4 regions of the Pseudomonas sp. LjRoot71 genome follow, and region 1 is predicted to be linked to each of the others. Evidence: predicted binding sites of a transcription regulator. Region 1 holds the regulator's gene; each other region holds the start of a gene.

Region 1 (5,718 bases):
AACGACTCGAACTCGTCGTCGGTAATCTCGTCACTGCTGGCCGCAACAGCCACCGGGGCTGGCGTTTCATCCAGAGCGCCGAGCAGTTGTTCAAATTCGCTGTCGGTAATATCCCCTGCTGGGGCTTGGGCAACTGCCGGTTCGGGTTCCGGCTCCGGTTCGGGTTCAGGTTCGGCTGCCGGCGCTTCAGCCTGCATCAACTCATCAGCACTGGCTGGCTCAGCCAGACGAGCCAATGCTGCCAGCAATTCAGGCGTCGCTGGGGTCAGGTCAGTTCGCTCGCGGACTTCACTGAACATACTGTTGACGGCATCCAGTGCTTCTAGCACCACATCCATCAATGCGGAGTCGACGCGCCGCTCACCCTTGCGCAGGATGTCGAAGACGTTTTCTGCGATATGGCAGCATTCCACCAGCTCATTGAGCTGGAGAAAACCGGCACCACCTTTAACGGTATGGAAACCGCGAAAAATAGCGTTGAGCAGATTCATGTCGTCCGGGCGGCTTTCAAGCTCCACCAACTGCTCGGACAGTAATTCAAGAATCTCGCCGGCCTCTACCAGGAAGTCCTGGAGGATTTCTTCATCGGCGCCGAAGCTCATATAGACGTGCTCCTAAAATCCCAGGCTGGAAAGCAGGTCGTCGACATCATCCTGATTCGATGCGACGTCTTCACGCTTATCGGCATGAATCTGCGGACCTTCACCACGGGAAGGCTCTTTTTGTTTTTCTTGTTCGGCACGGAGCAACTCATGGTTGTGTTCAATGCCGGCAAACTGGTCCACCTGGCTGGCCATCAGCACCAGTTTCAGCAGGTTGCTCTCAACTTCGGTGACCAACTGCGTGACACGCTTGATCACCTGCCCGGTCAGATCCTGGAAGTCCTGAGCCAGCAGAATGTCGTTGAGGTGAGCAGATAACTTGGCCCCATCGCGCTCGCTACGAGCAAGGAACAGTTCGACGCGCTTGGCCAGTTCACGAAAGCCGTCAGCGCTCATTTCGCGGCGCATGAAACGGCCCCAATCAGCACTCAGGCTCTGAGCCTCGTCGCTGAGATCATTGACCAGCGGCGCACTCTGCTCGACCAGATCCATGGTGCGATTGGCCGCTTTCTCGGTCATGGTCACAACATAGTTGAGCCGCTCGGTGGCATCGGTGATTTGCGACACTTCGGTAGCGTGTGGCACACGCGGGTCAAGCTGAAAATTGACGATAGCGTTATGCAACTCACGGGTCAGCTTGCCAACCTCGTGATAGAGGCCGCGATCACGCGCCTTGTTGAGTTCATGAATCAGCTGTACCGCTTCACCAAAATTGCCCTGTTCCAGGCTGTCGACCAATTGGCGAGCGTTGTGTTTCAGGGTCGACTCAAGGTCGCCTTGAACGGAATCTTTATGCTCCATAGCACCCTCATGGCAGACATCAGCCGTTGACCCGCTCGAAGATCTTCTCAATCTTCTCTTTCAGCACCTGGGCAGTGAACGGCTTGACCACATAGCCGTTAACCCCAGCCTGAGCTGCTTCGATGATCTGATCGCGCTTGGCCTCGGCCGTTACCATCAGCACCGGCAGGGTTTTCAGACGATCATCCGCGCGTACGGCGCGCAGCAGGTCAATCCCGGTCATGCCGGGCATGTTCCAGTCCGTTACCAGAAAATCGAAACTGCCGCTTTGCAGCATCGGCAAGGCCGTGGTGCCGTCATCGGCCTCGGCGGTGTTGGTGAACCCCAAGTCACGCAGGAGGTTCTTGATGATCCGTCGCATCGTTGAAAAGTCATCAACGATGAGGATTTTCATGTTCTTGTCCAAGTCGACCTCCGTACAGTCCCAAACGCACCCAGCAACCTGTGTACGCCTTTAATCGTGAAACCGGCCCAGATATCAGCGAGTGCCGCAACCGCCACTCAGTGTGCGCGCCACTCGCCCAAACGGGCGCGTAAACGGGCGGCACACTGACTGTGTAGTTGGCTTACGCGTGATTCGCTAACCCCCAGTACTTCGCCGATCTCCTTAAGATTTAATTCTTCATCGTAATATAGCGCTAACACCAGGCGCTCGCGCTCCGGCAGGTTGGCGATGGCATCGGCCAAGGCTGCCTGAAAGCGTTCATCTTCCAGATCACGAGAAGGTTCGAGGTGGTTGCTGCCAGCGTCTTCACCCAGCCCACCATGCTCGCCGTCCTGCAACAGGTCGTCGAAGCTGAACAGGCGGCTGCCTAAAGTGTCGCCAAGAATGCCGTAGTAATCCTCGAGACTCAATTGGAGTTCGGCCGCAACCTCTTGATCTTTAGCATCTCGGCCCGTTCTGGCCTCAATTACTCGAATGGCATCACTGACCATGCGGCTGTTGCGGTGCACGGAACGGGGGGCCCAGTCGCCTTTACGTACCTCGTCGAGCATGGAGCCACGAATGCGAATGCCAGCGAACGTCTCGAAACTGGCACCTTTGCTGGAATCGTATTTTTTTGACGCTTCGAGCAGGCCGATCATCCCGGCCTGGATCAGGTCGTCGACCTGCACATTGGCAGGCAGACGCGCCAACAGGTGATAGGCAATGCGTTTGACCAGAGGCGCATAGCGCTCGATCAACTGGTGCTGGGAGTCCTGCGCCTGTGCCTTGCTATACATACGAAGTCCAGAGGCTGCTGTCATATGGCCGTGTCCGCGATCGGTTGGTGCACCAGACGCTCAACGAAAAATTCCAGGTGACCGCGCGGATTGGCCGGTAACGGCCAGGCGTCGACTTTCTGGGCTATCGCCTTGAACGCCAACGCGCACTTCGAACGCGGGAAGGCTTCGTAAACCGCGCGCTGCTTTTGCACGGCCTTGCGCACTGACTCGTCATACGGCACCGCACCTACGTATTGCAGGGCAACGTCAAGAAAACGATCAGTCACTTTAGTCAGCTTAGCAAAGAGGTTGCGGCCTTCCTGCGGGCTGTGGGCCATATTGGCCAGGACGCGAAAACGGTTCATGCCGTGGTCACGGTTGAGCAGTTTGATTAGCGCATAAGCGTCAGTGATTGAGGTCGGCTCGTCGCAGACCACCACCAGCACTTCCTGGGCCGCGCGTACAAAGCTGACCACGCCATCACCAATACCTGCTGCCGTGTCGATGATCAACACGTCGAGGTTATCACTAATATCGCTGAACGCCTGGATCAACCCGGCATGCTGCATCGGTGACAGCTGCACCATGCTCTGAATGCCCGAAGCCGCCGGCACGATGCGGATGCCGCCCGGCCCCTGCAGCAGCACATCGCGCAGCTCACATTCGCCACTGATAACGTCTTCCAGGGTGCGTTTGGCACTCAAACCAAGCAGCACATCGACGTTGGCCAAGCCCAGGTCGGCGTCCATCAGCATCACCCGGCGGCCGAGATCAGCCAGGGCCAATGCCAGGTTCACCGAGACGTTGGTCTTACCGACGCCACCTTTGCCGCCGGTCACCGCAATCACCTGTACGGGATGCATACCCATATTTTCTACACACCTTGTCTAACTTCGACTGGAGCCACTCGGCCGGCTACGCGCGGTTCAATTGCAACAGCCTGGCGCTTAACTGACACGCCGTGCGGGCTGCTGATAAAGGCCGGCAAACATCTCCGCCATCGTATCCTCGCTTGGATCTTGGGTCGCCTGCAGCCCCACGGCCCGGCTGACCAACTGATGACTGCGCGGTACCTGCAGATCATCGGGAATTCGTGGCCCATCGGCGAGATAGGCTACCGGTAGACGCTGGCTAATAGCCAGCCCTAAAACCTCACCCAGGCTGGTGGCTTCATCCGCCTTGGTGACAATACAACCTGCCAGACCACAGCGCTTATAACTATGGTAGGCGGCTTTCAGCACTTGGCCCTGACTGGTAGCGGCCATTACCAGATAATTTTTTGCATTGACGCCACGGCTGGCCAGCGTTTCCAGCTGCATACGCAGCGCTGGATCGTTAGCGGGCAGGCCGGCGGTGTCAATCAGCACCACACGCTTGCGCGCCAGCGGGGCCAGGGCTTGGGTCAGGGACTGGCCAGGATCGACCAGGGTTACCGGGACATTGAGAATACGCCCGAGGGTCTTGAGTTGCTCTTGAGCGCCAATGCGATAGCTGTCCAGGCTGACCAAGGCGATGTGCTGTGCGCCGTATTTGAGGACATAACGCGCAGCCAGCTTGGCCAGGGTGGTGGTCTTGCCCATACCGGCCGGACCAACCAGGGCGATCACCCCGCCTTCGTCCATCGGCTCCTGCTTCGGCGTTTTGATCGCATGCGCCAGGTGCGCTAGCAGCATGCGCCAGGCCTGACGCGGCTCGGCCACGTTGGCCACGCGCTCCAGCAAGGCTTTCGACAGTTCAGCCGACAACCCCATGCGCTGCAGACGACGCCACAGGTTGGCCTGCTGCGGACGGCGGTTCTGTAGCTGCCCCCAGGCAATCGAGCCCAGTTGCACTTCGATCAGCTCGCGCAGGCCGTGCAGCTCGAAACGCATGGCATCCAGCGCCCGCTGATCAGTGGCGGCGGCAACGGCAGGAGCATGCTGGGATTTGCGCATCACCGCAGCCAGACTGTCGGCCGGCAGATCCAGCTCTGCGCCAAACAGTTGGCGATCCTTGCCGGCATCCACCTTGGCGCGGGTAGTCAGTTCGGCCTGGGCCGTGGCGATTTTCGCCTGGGTCTTGCGCAGCTCGGCTTCCAGCGCCGGGTTGGGCTGGCGGGCCGGCGCGGCAGGTGCCTGATAATCCAGCGCGGCGGTCAGTTCGACACCGCCGGCGACCCGACGATTGCCAATGATCGAGGCATCGGCACCCAGCTCATCACGCACCAGCTTCATGGCGGTACGCATATCGGCGGCGAAAAAGCGTTTGACCTGCATGGCCTGTAACCTCGGTTAGTTCTGCCCCACCGTCGCAACGATGGTGACCTGCTTGTTATCCGGAATTTCCTGGTATGCCAGTACATGGATACTCGGAACCGCCAGCCGCGCGAATCGCGAGAGCATCGCCCGGACCGGACCGGCCACCAGCAGAATCACTGGCTTGCCGAGCATTTCCTGGCGCTGCGCCGCTTCCACCAGGGAACGCTGCAGCTTCTCGGCCATGCCAGGCTCCAGGAGGATGCCCTCCTCGGAGCCTTGACCGGCCTTCTGAATACTGTTGAGCAATATCTGTTCCAACCTTGGTTCAAGGGTGATCACAGGCAGCTCCAGCTCTAGTCCCACAATGCTTTGCACGATTGCGCGGGCCAACGACACGCGCACGGCGGCGACCATCGCGGCGGGATCTTGACTCTTCACCGCCACGTTGGCGATGGCCTCGGCGATGGTGCGGATGTCGCGCACCGGTACCTGCTCCTGCAACAGGGCTTGCAGCACCTTGAGCAGGGTCGACAAGGAAATCATTCCCGGCACCAGCTCCTCGGCCAGCTTGGGCGAGGTCTTGGCCAACAACTGCATCAGTTGCTGCACTTCCTCGTGCCCAAGCAGCTCGTGGGCGTGCTTATGCAGCACCTGATTGAGGTGGGTGGCAACCACCGTGCTGGCGTCCACCACGGTGTAACCCAGTGACTGCGCCTGATCACGCTGGCTGGGGTCGATCCATACCGCCTCCAGGCCGAATGCCGGATCCTTGGCGGCGATGCCATTCAATGGGCCGAAGACCTGGCCTGGGTTGATCGCCAGCTCGCGATCCGGGTAGACCTCGGCTTCGGCCACGCTGACGCCCATCAGCG
Region 2 (5,718 bases), 1.2 Mb from region 1:
GCCCGCAGCTGGTAGTACCGGTGATGAACGCGCGTTTCGCCCTGAACGCCTCCAACGCTCGCTGGGGTTCGCTGTACGACGCGCTATACGGCACTGACGTGATCAGCGAAGCAGACGGCGCCGAGAAAGGCCGTGGCTACAACAAGGTCCGTGGTGACAAGGTGATCGCCTTCGCCCGCGCCTTCCTCGATGAAGCCGCCCCGCTGGAAGGTGCCTCCCACGTTGACTCCACTGGTTATACAGTCGTCGCTGGCCAACTGGTTGTAGCCCTGCAGAACGGCAGCAGCACCGGCCTGAAAAACGCCGCTCAGTTCATCGCCTTCCAAGGTGACGCCAGCGCGCCGCACGCCGTACTGCTCAAGCACAACGGCCTGCACTTCGAAATCCAGATCGACGCCTCCAGCCCGATCGGCAGCACCGACGCCGCAGGCGTCAAAGACGTGCTGATGGAAGCGGCCCTGACCACCATCATGGACTGCGAAGACTCGGTTGCCGCCGTCGATGCCGACGATAAAGTGGTGATCTACAAGAACTGGCTCGGCCTGATGAAGGGCGACCTGGCGGAAGAAGTCGCCAAAGGCGGCCAGACCTTCACCCGCACCATGAACCCGGATCGCGTCTACACCAAGGCTGACGGCTCCGAGCTGACCCTGCACGGCCGCAGCCTGCTGTTCGTGCGTAACGTCGGTCACCTGATGACCAACCCGGCTATCCTCGACGCCGCTGGCAACGAGATTCCGGAAGGCATTCAGGACGCCCTGTTCACCAGCCTGATCGCGGTGCACAACCTGAATGGCAACACCAGCCGCAAGAACACCCGCACCGGTTCGGTCTATATCGTTAAACCGAAAATGCACGGCCCGGAAGAAGTCGCCTTCACCACCGAAATCTTCGGCCGCGTTGAAGACGTCCTCGGTCTGGCGCGCAACACCCTGAAAGTCGGCATCATGGACGAAGAGCGCCGCACCACCGTCAACCTGAAAGCCTGCATCAAGGCCGCCAGCGAGCGCGTGGTGTTTATCAACACCGGCTTCCTCGACCGTACCGGTGACGAAATCCACACCTCCATGGAAGCCGGCGCCGTCGTGCGTAAGGCTGCCATGAAAGCCGAGAAGTGGATCAGCGCCTACGAAAACTGGAACGTCGATATCGGCCTGAACACTGGCCTGCAAGGTCGTGCGCAGATCGGCAAAGGCATGTGGGCCATGCCCGACCTGATGGCTGCGATGGTCGAGCAGAAAGTCATGCACCCGCTGGCCGGTGCCAACACCGCCTGGGTACCGTCGCCGACCGCCGCCACCCTGCACGCGCTGCACTACCACAAGGTCGACGTGTTCGCCCGTCAGGCCGAACTGGCCAAGCGCGAGCGCGCCTCGCTGGACGACATCCTGAGCATCCCGCTGGCCAAGGACACCAACTGGTCGGCCGAGGAGATCCAGAACGAACTGGACAACAACGCCCAGGGCATCCTCGGTTACGTGGTGCGCTGGATCGACCAGGGCGTCGGCTGCTCCAAGGTGCCGGACATCAACGACGTCGGCCTGATGGAAGACCGCGCCACCCTGCGCATCTCCAGCCAGCTGCTGGCTAACTGGCTGCGTCATGGCATCGCCACTGAGGAGCAGATCGTTGCCAGCCTCAAGCGCATGGCGCCGGTAGTTGACCGTCAGAACGCCGCTGACCCACTGTACCGTCCGCTGGCACCGAACTTCGACAGCAACATCGCCTTCCAGGCTGCCCTGGAACTGGTGGTCGAAGGTGCCAAGCAGCCGAACGGCTACACCGAGCCAGTCCTGCACCGCCGCCGCCGCGAGTTCAAAGCCGCCAACGGCCTGTAACCCGCAGCAGTTGCCGTGTTGAAAAACCGCCCCTCGGGGCGGTTTTTTATTGGCCCGCGCTAGCAACGCGCAGAGATCATGACCTGCATCAGGCAAGCGCCTTACAGTTTGTCCAACAATTTAAAGCGCAAGCCCGCTTTATTGGCTATAGGAATAGGCAGGTCCGCCGAAAACATAACAGGCCATAACACTAAATATGACCGAAAAATGACCGAATAGCGGCATTACGCCACTATGTGAACTCGGTATACTCCGCGCCCCTCTTTGGGTACCTCTGCCATGTTGAAAAATCTCTCGCTGACGCTGAAATTCTTGCTGTTGCCTGCCATCGCGCTGCTGGGTCTGCTGCTGTATGTGGGCTACACCTCGCTGCAACTGGCGAACAACGATGTGCGCCTGGTCACGCTGGAAACCAACAGCTTCCCGACCCTGGAAAAAGCCGATGCGGTGATCTTCCAGTACTCGCGCCTGCCCGGCCTGCTCAATAGCGCCGTGGCCGCTGGTGAGCTGGAAACCCTCGACGAAGCACGCAAGGTGCTGGCCGACATTGCCAGCATGCAGCAGAACCTGCAGAACCTGGTGACCCAGACCAGCCGCCGCCAGGAACTGGATGCCTGGCGCAACGCAATCCAGCGCTATGCCGACAATGCCCTGCCCGCCTCGGAACAGCTGATCAAAGGCAGCGCCAGCTTTGAAGACCTGGCACCCAATCTGGGGCGTATGGCCAGCGACCTGGGTGAAGCGCAGAAACTCGGTGATGCGTTCCGCACCCATGCCTATCAGGACTTCCAGGAAACTCTAGCGCAAACCCGCACGGACAATGCCACCACCACCCGCGTCGGCTTTGCTCTGTCGGCCATTCTGGTACTGCTGATCAGCATTGCCTCGGTGCTGGTAATCCGCGGCACCATGGCCAACGTGCGCGGAGTGATCACCTCATTACAAGCCATCGCGCGCGGAGATGGCGACCTGACCCGCCGGGTAAATGTCGACTCGAATGATGAAATCGGCGAAATGATTCAGCTGTTCAACAGCTTTATCGACAAGTTGCAGGGCACCATCAGGCAGATCATCGATGCAGCCAGCCCGCTGGCCGGCATGTCGCAGGAACTCTACCGACTGACCCAGGGTGCCGAAGAAAACGCCCGCTCCCAGCAAGGCCATACCGATTCGATCAGCCGTGACATCCTGACCATGACCAACAGCATTCAGGAGGTCGCACACCGCTCGCAACAAGCTTCCGAAGAAGCCGGCGCGGCTTCGCAGCAGGCCGATCAGGCACGCAAGAACATTGGCAGCTTGTCAGCCAGCATCAGCGACCTGGGCAGCAGCGTAATGGGCGCCGTCAGTGCCATGGAGCAGTTGGAAGAGGAAACCCAACAGGTCGGCTCGGTGCTCACGGTGATCCGCAGCATCGCCGAGCAGACCAACCTGCTGGCACTCAACGCCGCCATTGAAGCGGCCCGAGCCGGCGAGCAGGGCCGTGGCTTTGCAGTGGTGGCCGATGAGGTGCGCAACCTGGCTTCGAAAACCGCAGCCTCCACCGCAGAAATCCAGAACATCATCCTGCGCCTGCAAAACAGCGCCAACGGCGTGCTCAGCGTCATGACTGCCAACGGCGAGAAAGCCCAGGCGAGCATTGAGCGCTCGGTGCAAGCCACGCAGATTCTCGAAGCCATTGCCGGGGCTGTCGGCCATATCAACCAGTTGAATGCCGGCATCGCCCAGTTCACCCAGGAGCAAATCGGCCTCTCCAGTTCCATCCAGCAAGACACACAAGTGTTGCAGCAGGACGCACAAGCAACCGCTCAAGGTGCAGAAGCCACCGCTCGTCTCGGCGAACAGTTGGTCAGCACAGGGGATCATCTGCGCGCGGCGACCGCCCAATTCCGCGTTTAACCTGAACACAGGAGCATCACTGCATGTTTAAAGTCCGTCTGCTTCCCTTGGCCATCTGCCTGGCCACTGCCCCAGCCTTCGCGCTGGAGCAAGGCGAACACCGCTTCAACACGTTCGGCACGGTCGGCATCACCCACCTTGGGGGTGAAGACGATGGCCGCAGCTACGGCATTACCGGTCAAACCACCGACTCCTGGCGCGGCGATCAACTGTCCAAGTTTGGCGCACAGATCCAGTACGGCCTGACCGACACCCTGGGTATCACCGCACAAGTCACTGCCAAGCCGGCGCAGGATGACTGGCAGGCCAATATCGAGTGGCTGTACCTGTCCTGGCAGACCACCGACAACCTGATGCTGCGCGTCGGCCGTCTGCGCACCCCGGTGTACATGTATTCGGAAAGCATCGACGTAGGCTTCAGCTACCCGTGGCTGCGCCTGCCTGACGAGGTCTACAGCCAGGTTCAGCTGTCCAACTACGAAGGCGTGGATGCGGTGTATACCGTACCGCTGTCCTATGGCTCGGTGACCTTCCAGGTGGCCGGTGGCCAGGCCAAGAATCGCGACATCTTCGCCTTCGATGACATGCACGACATCGACTACAGGAAAATCTTCGGGGCCAACGTCAGCCTGGCCAGCAACGACTTCGGCACCCTGCGCGTGGGCTACGTCGAAGCCGATATCAGCGCCAAGATCGAAGATGTTGTTCGCCTTCCAGCGGCTCTGGGCGGCACACTTATAAATCAGAGCTTCCGGGCGTACGACAGGCAGAAGGGCAAGTTCATCTCCATCGGCTACCAGTACGACAACGGCACCTGGCTCACCAGCAACGAGTGGACCTCGCGCAGCATCGAAGCGGACAACAGCGGCACCATCGATGCCTTCTACCTGATGGGCGGGCGGCGCTTCGGCGAATTCCTCGCCCATGTCACCTACGCGCAACTGGATGACGATGACGGCCGGCAGAACTCCTGGACCCTGGGGCTGAACTACAACCTGCTGCCCAACGTGGTGCTGAAAAGCGAATACAAGCGCGTCGACACCTCCGGCGGCTATGACGGCGTATTCATCCGTAGCGCCCAGGAAGCCTTCGACAACGCCCTGTCTGACAGCTCCAACGGTGCCCTCGGCAGCCCAGCCCGCAACTTTGACGGTGACATCATCAGCGTCGGCGTCGACTTCGTATTCTGAGGAGAGCATTGATGAAGCATTCCATTCAAACGCTCTGCGCCGCCATGTGCCTCAGCGTGAGCGCGCTGGCCCAGGCTGAAGTCGCGGTGATCGTCAATCTAGGTGCGGCCAAGGCCCCGAGCCAGGCCGAAGTCGGCAACATCTTTCTGGGCAAGGACAAATCCATGAAGGGTGTTGACCACAAGGACTGGTCCGCCACCAAGGACAAGTTCTACAGTGCCGTGACCAACAAGAACGAGTCACAGCTGAAGTCCTATTGGTCTGGCCTAGTGTTTACTGGCAAGGGCCAACCCCTGCCAAGCGTGCCCGGTGACGCCGAAGTAGTCGCCAAGGTCGCTGCCGAAGCAGACGCCATCGGCTACGTCGATGCGGCTGCGGTGAATGACTCGGTCAAGGTGTTGTTCACTCTGCCTTGAGGTCTGCTCAGGTATAAAAAACCGCCCACCTGGGCGGTTTTTTATTTTATGGGTCGCGTTCCCTGTAAGCCTCAGTAAAGACTGAGTTCATAACGCTGGTACAGGGCCTGCACCCAACCTTCGACATACATCTTCTGCAACTCTATTTGCAGGCGCTGCAGCAGCACCGGGTCAAGTTGTGGGTGGCAGGCGATATCTTCCATCAGTGTCAGAAACGGCAGCACCTCGCGCAGCGGTGGATCGACTGCACGCGCCCGCGCCACCGCCGCGCTGGTGGCCCACAGGCGCGCACGCTGGCGTTGCAGCATGCTCAGGTTGAGGGCTTCGTTATTCGAATAGATCACCTGCAAGCCGGCCCCTTGCAGGTACTCACCG
Region 3 (5,718 bases), 3.0 Mb from region 1:
ATCTTGAACTTGGCGTTCTGCGCCTCACTGAGCGCAGCCGGCATATTGGTCACCAGCCCTTCCAGGTCGGCACCCTCTGCCTCCAGACTCAAGTCGTTACCGGCACCAGTCTTGTTGGACGAGAGCACCAGCTGTGAGGTGCCATTGGCGGGGTCGCTGATGATGTTGGCACTGATGCCCTTTTCATTGAGCTGGGTGTTGATGGTGTCGCGGACTTCCTTGAGCGTGGCACCCGCAGCGACGTCGACATCAAAACTGTCGGCACCCAGGCCGATAGTCAGCTTACCGCCAGAGGCAAAAGCGAAGCTCGAATCCCCACTGAGACTGCCAGAAGCAATCTTGGACGCACTGGCAAGCTGCTCGACCTCGACTCGATAAGTCCCGGTAAGTGCAGATTTTTCGGCACTGGCAGTAAGGTGGGTCGCATCAGAGGACGAGGCCTTTCTGGTACCGAACAGGCTGGCATCATTCAGGCCCTTGGCCGCTGTCTGAAATTCACTCAAGGCACTTTTGAAAGAGCCCAATGAGGTAATCTGCGTTGTTGTCTTGGTTGTCAACCGCGCCAGCTGTGCGTCTTTAGGCGCACGTTCTGCAGCCACTGATGCCTTGACGATCGCATCGATGTCGATCCCCGATCCTATACCCGTGATACCAGCCATGTTAGCTACCTCGCCAAAGGGTTGACACCCTATTCCTGTTACCTAAGCGGTAAACAAGTTTCATGCCATTGCGCTCATGCCTCAGCCTTGAACAGCAAGCTGCGAACCTCCGTGAGGTTTTCGGCCAGCTTCAGCGCTTCTTCCGAGGGGATCTGACGAATCACATTCCCTGAAGTGGCGTCGGTCACTTTCACCACGACCCGTCCATTGCCATCGTCGAGGGAAAAATTGATATCGCGCCGCACGGACTGCACAAATTCCTGGATGTTGTTCATGGCCGTTTCCAGCTCAGCCCGGGTCGCCGGCTTTTCAGCCTGCTGCTTATCGGCGGCCACCTTGGCCTGCGCCGTATCGGCAATCGCCGATAGTGCACCACCTTTATCAGCAACGTCAGTTGCACGGGGCTTGACGGGCTCTGCCATCAAACCGCCTTGCTTCATCGAATCACGTATCGAACCAATGTCCATAGTCTTTTCCTCAAAAAGAGGGAATGGGGAGGCAGGTTCCCCTGGCTCCCCATCAACGCTACCCCGGAGCTTAGCCCAGCAAGCTGAGCACAGCCTGCGGCAACTGGTTGGCCTGGGCCAGGATCGCAGTACCTGCCTGTTGCAGGATCTGGTTCTTGGTCAGGTTAGCCGTTTCCGCTGCGAAGTCAGTGTCCTGAATTCGACCACGAGCTGCCGACACGTTTTCCGAGATATTCTGCAGGTTACCGATAGTGTTCTCGAAGCGGTTCTGCACAGCACCGAGGTCTGCTCGCTGGGAGTCTATTTTCTGAATCGCCTGGTCGATCACCAGTACTGCTTCCTGAGAGTTCTGCACACTACTGACATCAATATCAGAAATCTCATCAGTAGTTACAGCAGTAGCAGCGGTATAACCACCGGCAGTAAGACCAGCAGGAACGCCGGAGAAGGTCAGTGCAGTCAGCTCGTTAGCACCATCGGTTTGTTGGGAGATGATGCTCATGGAGCCATCATCTGCAACAAAGGCTCCCACCCCAAGGTTGGCGTCGTTGATTGCTGCGCCCAACTGGCGGGAAGCCTCAACAGCAGTAGCACCGCTAGCGATATTGGTTGTAACGGTGACGCTCTTACCATCCACGGTCATCGAGACAGTCGCCTCGCCAGAAGCACTAGCAGTACCACTGGTCGCCGCGACAGCGCCTTCGTAGTACTTACCGGTCAACGATGTGGTGCTCATTTCGTCAATCTTGACACTGATTGTTTCGTTCGCGGCACTACCTACCTGGAAGGTAGTGGTCTCAAAAGAGCCGTCGAGCAACTTCTTGCCACCGAAAGTGGTGGTATTGGAGATACGGTTCAGCTCTTTCTTCAACTCGGTCACTTCCGAGTTCAGAGCCGTGCGCTCCTCGTCACTGTTCGAGCCGTTGGCCGATTGCAGTGCCAGGTCACGCATACGCTGCAGAATGCTGGTGGACTGCTGAAGTGCACCTTCAGCGGTCTGCGCCATGGAAATGCCGTCATTGGAGTTCTTCACCGCTACGTTGAGGCCGTTGATCTGGCTGCTCAGGCGGTTTGAAATCTGCAGACCGGCAGCATCATCTTTGGCGCTATTGATACGCGAACCGGTAGACAGGCGCTGCAGGGAAGTGTCCAGGGCCTTGGAAGAGCTGTTCAGATTGCGCTGAGTGTTGAGGGACGCAATGTTCGTGTTGACTGTAAGAGCCATGATGTATGTCCTCCATCGGACCTAGCTTAGTTACCTGAGGCTGCGAAACCCGGTCCTGCAGTTCTCAGGCAGCCATTGAGTTCGCATTCGTATTACTTATCGGCTTGTGCGGCTGAAGCTTTAGGGCTAAGTGGAAAAAATTTCTTTCTGCCTTGACAGCAGCACCACACCCTAATCCACGTCAGTTCTATCGGCACGATCAGCCCCAGCTTTAGCCACTCCTGAAAACGAGTCAGGCCGCTCGAAAGCGGCCTGATAGATGACCATGTCAGTCGGGAAGCCAGGCCGTTCGCCATGCGTGCAGGTTCTGGCCTTCGAGCATCCAGTCGCGCTGCACCACCCTACGCAATTCATCTCCCGCCTTGGCGCAGGCGTCGAGGTCAGCGAGGTGCATACGAATGGCGTCAACCCAATCGCGGAAACGGTTCTTGACCCGCGTCACGGGCAACCCATCCTGATAACAACGCACGTCACTGCAGATGACCGGGATCCCACAGGCGCCATACTCAAGTAAGCGTAGGTTGCTCTTACATTCATTGAATAAATTTTGCTCGACCGGCGCTAGGGCAAGGTCCAAACCCAAAGCCGCCAAGGCCTTGGGATAGCGATTGATCTCAACGCCTGGGTGAAACTCTTTTACGTGGGAGCGAAGTGCTTCTGGGCACATGCCAAAGAACACCCAGTCAACCTCGCTGGCCAACTCCTTGACAACGTCGGCGATCATTTCAAGGTCGCCGCTGTGACCGGCTCCGCCTGCCCAACCGACTCGTGGCCGGGTCGATATCCGGCGCAGGTTTTGCAAATCGCCCCACCAATGAGTCGGTAGATAATTGCGCACAACCCTAACCTGCTCATGCATGCCCACGAATGCTTCGGCAAGCGCATCGGTGGAGACCACGAAGCGGTCAACACAGGCAAAGCCTTGCCTCAATGATCGCAAGATATCCTTGGGCATATGTTGGCGATGGGCATTTTTCATTGGCAAGTTGGGCAAGTAATCATCCAACTCGTAGACTTTGAATGCTGACGAAAACGCCTTCATGCGCCGCATCGCAGCCAAGCGCTCATCACCAACCTGTCGCTGCAACAGAATCACATCGGGCTGATAGCGCTCAAGCTCGGTTAGCGGCAGCAAGCTTGTGGACATCGCACCCTCAATTAAACCCGCATCTTCCAGCGCCTTGAAAGGCTGGACAATTCGGTAATGTCCACAGCCGAAGAGATCGGCCGGATGCGCAAGAATCCGTGGTAACGGGCGCCAAGACTCTAACGGGCGCCAGGCCAAACCAGCGTCGGCCAGCTTGAAGCCGCCAGGCTGCATGAGGGAGAAATTAGCGTTATAAGCAGGGTCCCTAGCCAGCACGGGCAACCAACGGCTATACAGGACATTCTGCTCCTCTGCACTGGCAGGTACCGTCGTACTGGCATCCAGCATCAGCGTCGCATTGGCCGCCCAGACCGTCAGGTAACCCGCCCGCTGTGCGCGCAAGCAAAGATCTACATCCAGGTAGCACTCAGGCAGGTCGAGCGCACAGCCACCCAGCTCGGCATAAAGTTCACGCCGGATCATCAGGCATTCGCGACTGACGGCACTGTAGTTTTGATCCACACGCAAACGTTGCATGTAACCAGGCGAATCAAGTCTCTCACCTACAAAGGGGAATCCCACCGGCCCTTCAAGCCCCAGGATTTGGCCGGCGTGACGAATCGAGCCATCAGCTGCAATTAGCTTGGCACCCACCACCCCGACTTCTGGACGAAGAGCATGATTAAGCATCTCGTCCAACCAGGGCTCATCAATCACCGCAGTTTCCGCGGAGAGCATCAGCAAGAAATCACCTTTGGCTTGAGCTGCAGCACCATTTATGGTGCTGCCTACAAGCATCTGCTCCTCTTGCGGCCAAACAGCTTTCAATCGCAGCTCATCCAACCCGGCCATAGCTACCAGCCAGTCATGCACCTCTCTCGCGGCTGGGTCAGTCTCGATTAGCAGGAGTTCGTAGTTGGGGTAGCGGGTGCTTTCCAGCAAGCTTTCAACACAGCGCTGGAGTTGCGCAAGCTGGCTACCCGCCAACATCAAAATCGACACCTGAGGCTGTTGGGGGTGCCCATAACGAATGCGGTATTGCCCCGGTTGACTTGACTCGATATACGACTGTTCATAGCCCCGCGCCTGAAGATGGCGCAGGATCGCCCGACGCTCATCCTCGACATCTAAAAGCACTGGTGTCTCAGTAGTCAGCAGGGGCTCACTGACATGCCCCAGCCCAGCAAGACCGCCGTCAATTATTAACCGAAGGATCACATCCAATTCGACCGCACAAGGCAGCGCAGCATCGAACCCGCCAATCTGCAGCAAGAGATCACGGCGGAACAGCCAATGGTGGGCCATGCCGACAGGAAAGCTCAACAGATAATCCAGATTAAATGCCGGACGGAAACCGACACCTAATCCCCCATCGACCTGGCGATAAATCTGGTCGCAATACACGGCACGGCAATCAGGAGCAACAAGCAACTCCAAACTGGCTAGCAGCAAGCCATTGGCCGTAAAAACTTCACCTGCCTGGGCCAATATCAACCACTCAAACTCGGCATCCTGCAGCACCTGGTTAAGAACAGCCACCCAGGTATCGCAGGTAACAGCAACCTGCAGAACTCCATCAACCACCGTTGAACCACTGGCGGACAAGAGCAGCGGCTGTATATTGCTGTAGCCATTGTGCGATGCATGCAGGGACTCCAGGGTTTGCGCTCTCCCCTCTTCATCATCTTTAAGGTCAAGCACCACCACCCCAATACTTGGGCCACCCGCATGCACCTGCAGGCGCTCATCCAGCAGCCGCCGCTGAGTCGGGTTTAGCTCTCGTGCTTGCAACCAACCCCGTAGGCCTGCCTTGCGTGGCTGTTGAGCGCCATGGCCTAAACCTAAACGCTCAAGCATTTCCTGTCGCCCGGCACGCACTCGCTCGCTGCCCAAGTCAGAGTGGCGGCGGTACATCTCCTGATAGAGGCCACCGAAGTTTTTCTGCTCGCGGCCAAGCATGTGGTCCGAGCCTGTATTGGGTGCATCCCGCAGATGCACTTCAGCAGTTATGCGCGCCTGGTGTACAAAAGGGTAGCGGGCCGCAAGACGCAAGAGCATGTCCCAGTCTTCGAATGCTGTCAGGCCGGTATCAAAATCACCGACTTCTGCCAACATGCTGTGCGGATGTGCCCAAGTATTTACAGGAATGTAATTCTGTACGAACAGGCGTTCCTTATCAAAGGCCTCGTGAGTGAACGGCGCCTGCCGACTAAGCTCAATGCGTGCATCGTCCTGAAGCCGCTCGTTGATGTACTCAACCCCACTGTAAACCACACACTG
Region 4 (5,718 bases), 3.8 Mb from region 1:
TCGTCGATATAGGGGTCGAGCAGGCACGCCCGTTTGCTTTCACGTGGGCAGGTGTACCAGGCGTTGTAAGGGGTTCCGCTGATGCCAGGGGTTGAGTCATTGAGGCTTTCTTCCTTCATGGCCTCTGCGCTTAACTCACCTTTGTCATCCTGGGACCAGTAGATCGAGAAGCGCCCCGTGTCATTGCTGCCGAGGCTTTCCTGATCAATAAAAAGTTCATCCTTGCCGTCCAGCGCGTTGGGTTCGAACACCGCGTAAACACCCAGCAGGCTGCGGTTGGCTTCCAGTGAGCTGCGGATTTGGCGGCTGAGGTCTTCGCGTAGGTCGAAGGCGTCAAGAAAACGCTTTTCCGCCTGTTCGCGGATAAACAGCACCTGGCTGGCGGCGCCACGTCCGTACTGATAAGCGTCCATAAAGTAGCGCTGCATCTGCAGGGCCTGAGCTTCGCCGCGCGCCTCCATGCGCAGCTGTGCCGATTCCTCCAGCATTTTTGAACTGGCCTGCTTGACCAGGCTGGCACTGCGCGACGCCTGGATCATCGAGGCCGATACCAGCACTGCGACAATGGCCAGCAGGCACAAACCTGCCAACAGGGTGATTTTCAGTTGGATGGAGAGTCGGCTGAACAGCATTTTCAGGACCTTCTTTATTGCAGAGGCTTAGAGCGCCTATCGGCGGTTATGTGCATTTCTTGAAGCATTAGGTGCAGTGATAACCAGCAAATTACAGGCCATTACGGGCCAATATTTCGCAGCCTATACGAAATTATTAACGCTTTGTAGAAAATAATTTACGGCTTTTTGACAGGTCAGTCAGCATTGTGCAGAGTACGCGCCCTTCGCCGAACCGGCGCAGCATCCAGAGAAGGTCGAAACCTTCGCGGACCTCTTTATTAGCGGGAGTAAATCGATGAACGCAGTCGTTGCGGCAGTGGGGATCATGTTGATCCTCAGCTTGTGCCGTGTACATGTGGTGGTGGCCTTGATTGTCGGCGCGCTGGCCGGCGGCCTGCTCGGCGGCCTGGGTATTGAAGGTTCGCTGGCGGCCTTCAATAAAGGCCTGGGCGGTGGTGCTACTGTGGCGCTGTCCTACGCCTTGCTGGGCGCCTTTGCCGTGGCGATTGCCAAGTCCGGGCTGGCCCACGCGCTGGCGGACAAGGCCCTGGCCATGGTGGGTAAACAGGACGCCAAAGGTGCTGGCCTGCTCAAGTGGCTGCTGATTGGTCTGTTGCTGGTTGTGGCGATTTCTTCGCAGAACATCCTGCCGATCCACATTGCCTTTATTCCGCTGCTGGTGCCGCCGCTGCTGTATGTGCTGAGCAAGCTGCAACTGGACCGTCGCCTGATAGCCTGTGTGCTGACCTTCGGCCTGATTACCCCGTATATGTTCCTGCCGGTGGGTTTTGGCGGGATATTTCTGAATGACATTCTGTTGGCCAACGTCGCCAGTGCCGGTGTGGATACCGCAGGCCTGGATGTGACCAAGGCCATGACCATTCCTGCACTGGGCATGCTGTTCGGTTTAGTGGTGGCGCTGTTCAGCTACCGCAAAAAGCGTACATATGACCTGAGCAAGATCGAGCAGGTGGAGCGCGTCGACGTTGCCTACAACCCGTTGAGCCTGTTGGTGGCCGGTGTGGCGATTGTCGCGGCGTTTGTCGTGCAGCTGTGGCTGGACTCGATGATTATCGGTGCCCTGGTTGGCTTCATCATCTTCTCGGTGTCCGGTGTGGTGCGCTGGAAAGAGGCTGACGGCCTGTTCACCGAAGGCATGAAGATGATGGCCATGATCGGCTTTATCATGCTGGCCGCCGCCGGTTTTGCCGAAGTGATGAAGGCCACCGGTGAGGTTAAAAGCCTGGTCGACAGCTCTGCGGCCCTGATCGGCAATAACAAGGCGCTTGGCGCACTGCTGATGCTGCTGGTTGGTCTGCTGGTGACCATGGGCATTGGCTCGTCGTTCTCGACCGTACCGATCATCGCTGCGATCTTCGTACCGCTGGGCATGCAACTGGGTTTCAGCCCGTTGGCCATTCTGTCGATCGTCGGCACTGCCGGTGCCCTCGGCGATGCGGGCTCACCTGCCTCCGATTCGACTCTGGGGCCTACTGCTGGCCTCAACGTCGATGGTCAGCACAACCATATCTGGGACAGCGTGGTGCCGACCTTCCTGCACTACAACCTGCCACTGCTGGTATTCGGTTGGGCAGCAGCTATGGTGATCTGACCGCCGCAGTGGGTGCCTGACGACAGATTCGTACAGGTGCTCAACCTTTTAGCGGGGCTGCCGATCAACGGTTAGCCCCGTTTTTATTCCGCACTATCGCTGAGCAAGGATTGGCATGATGCGTCTTACATTAAAAGCAAAAGTCGTGTTGTTGGCACTGATTCCCGTGGTGTTGTTTGCGGTGGTCCTCAGTGGCGCCGCCGCCAGGGTGCTGCAGAACCTGGCAGCCCAGGAAGTCGAGGAAACCCGCGAGCGGCTGCTGCAGGAAAGCCGTAACGAGCTGCAGCATTACGTGCAGATCGCCCTAGGTTCGGTGCAGTCCTTGTATGACGCTGCCGGGCAAGGCGATATGGCCAGCCGTGAGCAGGCCATCGCCATTCTGTCGAAAATCAAATTCGGCAAGGACGGTTACTTCTTTGGCCACGATTCAAATGTGGTGCGGCTGTTCCGCGGCGACAGCCCGGTGGATGTGGGCAAGAGCCTGGCCGATCGTCGTGACCCGAACGGTGTGTACATCAACCGTGAACTGGTGAATGTCGCCAAGAACAACAGCTACTACCTGAACTACAGCTCGCCATTGCCCACGGATGATTCGGTGTTGGTGCCGAAAATGGCTTACAGCTATTACCTGCCGAAATGGGACATGGCGCTGGGCACGGCCATCAATCTGGATGGCATCGAAGCGCAGATCGTCCAGGTACAGAGTGAGATCGACAAACGCATCAGCACCATCATCACCAGCATCATGGTGGTGGCAGTCGTACTGCTGGTAATTTTCGGCGTCGCTGGGGTTGTGCTGAGCAACACCTTCCTGCGCCCGTTGCAGCAGATCAAGGACAACCTGGACGATATTGCTGCGGGTGAAGGCGACCTGACCCGCCGTCTGCCGATCAATGGCGATGACGAACTGGGCCAGTTGGCCGGCTCGTTCAACCGCTTTGTCGAGAAGATTCACGGCCTGGTGCGGCAGATCGTTGATATGACCGGCCAACTGACCGAACTGGTCAATCAGGTGTCCGCCCAGGCGCAGCGCTCGGAGCAGGCCATGGAGCGTCAGCGCCACGAGACGGATCAGGTCGCAACCGCTATCAACGAGATGTCGGCTGCCGCCCATGAAGTGGCGCAAAGCGCCCAGGGCGCAGCAGAGGCCGCGCAGAAGACCGACACCGAAGGGCAGGCGGCGAAGCAGGTGGTCGATGGCAGCATTGCGCGCATTCACACCCTGGTGCAGGACATTCGCGACAGCGGTCTGTCCCTCGATACCCTGCAAAAGGACGTGTCGTCGATTGTCAGTGTGCTGGATGTAATCCGCTCAATTGCCGAGCAGACCAACCTGCTGGCCCTCAACGCGGCTATCGAAGCGGCGCGTGCCGGTGAGGCCGGACGCGGTTTTGCCGTGGTCGCTGATGAGGTTCGTGCCCTGGCCAGCCGCACGCAACAAAGTACCCAGGAAATTCAGGGGATGATCGACCGTCTGCAAAAAGGCACTCAGGATGCGGTGACCTCGATGCGCCGTTCCAGTGATGCCGGTGATGTCACCAGTGAACAGGCCAACCGTGCTGGTACGTCGTTGGATGCGATTGCCCAGCTGATCGGCACCATCAACGCGATGAACGCGCAGATCGCCAGCGCGGCCGAAGAGCAGACCGCAGTAGCCGAAGAGATCAACCGCAGCGTGCACAAGATTGCCGTAGTGGTGGACAGCGTGGCGGATGAAACCCAGCAAGGGGCTCAGACCGCGCGCAACCTGGCTGGGCTGGGGGAACGTCTGGGGGCTCTGGTGCGTCAGTTCCGCATCTAGCACTTGCCGCTGCAACATCGAAAGGGAAGCCTGGCTTCCCTTTTTTATTGCCCAAACATCGCTCGTGCGGCGCATGACAAGCGTTGTGCAGGTATGCCCGCAGCTGTGCGTTGACGCTGTGCTGCAGATAACGGCAACAACTTAAAACCTACTGCGCTATATCCAATAAGTATTTAGTGCTGTGGTTGCTGGGAGTTTCTTGTACTAGCGTGCATGAATCGCCAGGCCAGCCTGTTGCTGCTGCCAGGGCGACAGCTTTGGGTACGCGCAGTTACTGCTGCTACGGCGGTGTGTATGAGCAGTCTCCAGTGGGTGGTGGAAGGTTTCTGGGTACAACTGGAGGTGATTCGTACAGCGGCTCGGGTATGCGGCCCCATCGATAACAACAAGATGAGGGACTCAACATGTCTGTAGCGATCGCATTTCGGCGCTGTGTTGCGCCGCTGCTGGTTTCAGCCTTGGTCATGTCTGTGCAGGCCGAGGAGGGTGATTACAATTTTTGGCAAACCCTGAGCAATCTGGTGTCGGCACCTGCGGCTGACAACAAGGTGACGCCGGCACAACGGGTTGGCCCGTACCCACTGCTGGCCAACCCGTCAGGGTTCAACAGCGGCTTCAAACCGGCCAACTACTACGCCTGGCAAACGGTGCGGATGGCTCCGCAGACCGGAGCCGTGTGCGGCAACGGCTCTCCTTACAAGTTCTTCATCAACCGGGTTCCCAACACCCGCAACACCATCATTTACCTGGAGGGTGGCGGCGCCTGCTGGGATTACGCCAGTTGCACCGGGCAGAGCGGCATTCGTGGCGCACGTAACCCGGCCGGGATTCCCAACGATTACATGAGCCTGCTCAATCCCGGTGCCAGTCTGGTCAGCCCGTTTGTAGTGCGTCTGCACCCCTGGACGCGGGTGAAAACCCAGAGCTGGAACATGGTTTACGTCCCGTACTGCACGGGTGATATCTATTCCGGCGACAAGGTGGCGGTCTATCAGGATCCGCAGAACCAGCAGCAGCCGCTGATCTGGCATCACAATGGCCTGCGCAACATGCGTGCGGTGGTTGGCTGGCTCAAGGACAACCTGCCGCGGCCTACGCAGATGCTGACCACTGGATGCAGCGCTGGCGGTGCCGGCAGCCTGACCAACTATGCCCCGACGCGTCAGGACATCGCGCCGACGCGCAGCTTCCTGATCAATGACTCGGGCCCGGTCTTCTCGGCCATCAGTGGCGCGGGCAATGAGACCTATCCGTCCTTGCCGTTGCAGAGCTTTATCCGCAATGCCTGGGGCCTGGATGCCGGGCCATTGCCGTACCTGCAAGCGCGGCTGCCAGGGCTCAATCTGAATAACCTCGGGACTCTCTACCCGGCGCTGTCGAGCAACCTGGTGGGCGACCGCATGGGCCACACGCACTTCTGGAAGGACCTCAACTATTCGTCCTATTCCTACGAGCGCTTCTATCCGGAGATCATCAATGCACCGAACCAGGCCGCCAAGGAGGCGCTGATTCAGGCCAAGTGGGCGGTGGATACCGGGCGGCTGCGCAATGAGTTGGCCAATCTGCCAAATGTGGGCGGTTACTTTCCGCAGTACCGCGCGGTCAATGAAAGCCATTGCACCAGCATTATCGAGTTTGCCAATGCAGATATTCAGGAGCAGAACCTGCAGCTGGATGACTTCGTTAACAAC

The links. The regulator FliA, encoded in region 1, starts transcription of late flagellar genes. The targets are predictions, from matches to a motif close to CTAAAGTTTNNNNNNNNNNNGCCGNTAA.
Region 2: a site for FliA is predicted at 1,984-2,011, ahead of ACSQ17_RS08630 (methyl-accepting chemotaxis protein). Genes of this name have one in related genera too.
Region 3: a site for FliA is predicted at 2,448-2,475, ahead of ACSQ17_RS16995 (flagellin). Genes of this name have one in related genera too.
Region 4: a site for FliA is predicted at 2,266-2,293, ahead of ACSQ17_RS20635 (methyl-accepting chemotaxis protein). Genes of this name have one in related genera too.

What each region holds. Positions count from the first base shown of each region.
Region 1 is NZ_CAXURA020000001.1:598,750-604,467, forward strand. It holds gene ACSQ17_RS02900 (chemotaxis protein CheA) at 1-602, opposite strand, end outside; gene ACSQ17_RS02905 (protein phosphatase CheZ) at 615-1,403, opposite strand; gene ACSQ17_RS02910 (chemotaxis response regulator CheY) at 1,423-1,797, opposite strand; gene fliA (RNA polymerase sigma factor FliA) at 1,905-2,651, opposite strand; gene fleN (flagellar synthesis regulator FleN) at 2,648-3,478, opposite strand; gene flhF (flagellar biosynthesis protein FlhF) at 3,557-4,864, opposite strand; gene flhA (flagellar biosynthesis protein FlhA) at 4,880-5,718, opposite strand, start outside.
Region 2 is NZ_CAXURA020000001.1:1,817,984-1,823,701, forward strand. It holds gene ACSQ17_RS08625 (malate synthase G) at 1-1,838, shown strand, start outside; gene ACSQ17_RS08630 (methyl-accepting chemotaxis protein) at 2,118-3,737, shown strand; gene ACSQ17_RS08635 (porin) at 3,761-4,927, shown strand; gene ACSQ17_RS08640 (phosphate ABC transporter substrate-binding protein) at 4,939-5,343, shown strand; gene ACSQ17_RS08645 (substrate-binding periplasmic protein) at 5,415-5,718, opposite strand, start outside.
Region 3 is NZ_CAXURA020000001.1:3,620,586-3,626,303, reverse strand. It holds gene fliD (flagellar filament capping protein FliD) at 1-659, opposite strand, end outside; gene ACSQ17_RS17000 (flagellar protein FlaG) at 734-1,126, opposite strand; gene ACSQ17_RS16995 (flagellin) at 1,197-2,351, opposite strand; gene ACSQ17_RS16990 (glycosyltransferase) at 2,620-5,718, opposite strand, start outside.
Region 4 is NZ_CAXURA020000001.1:4,377,575-4,383,292, forward strand. It holds partial or broken gene ACSQ17_RS20625 (PDC sensor domain-containing protein) at 1-632, opposite strand, end outside; gene ACSQ17_RS20630 (Na+/H+ antiporter family protein) at 910-2,226, shown strand; gene ACSQ17_RS20635 (methyl-accepting chemotaxis protein) at 2,345-4,027, shown strand; gene ACSQ17_RS20640 (pectin acetylesterase-family hydrolase) at 4,432-5,718, shown strand, end outside.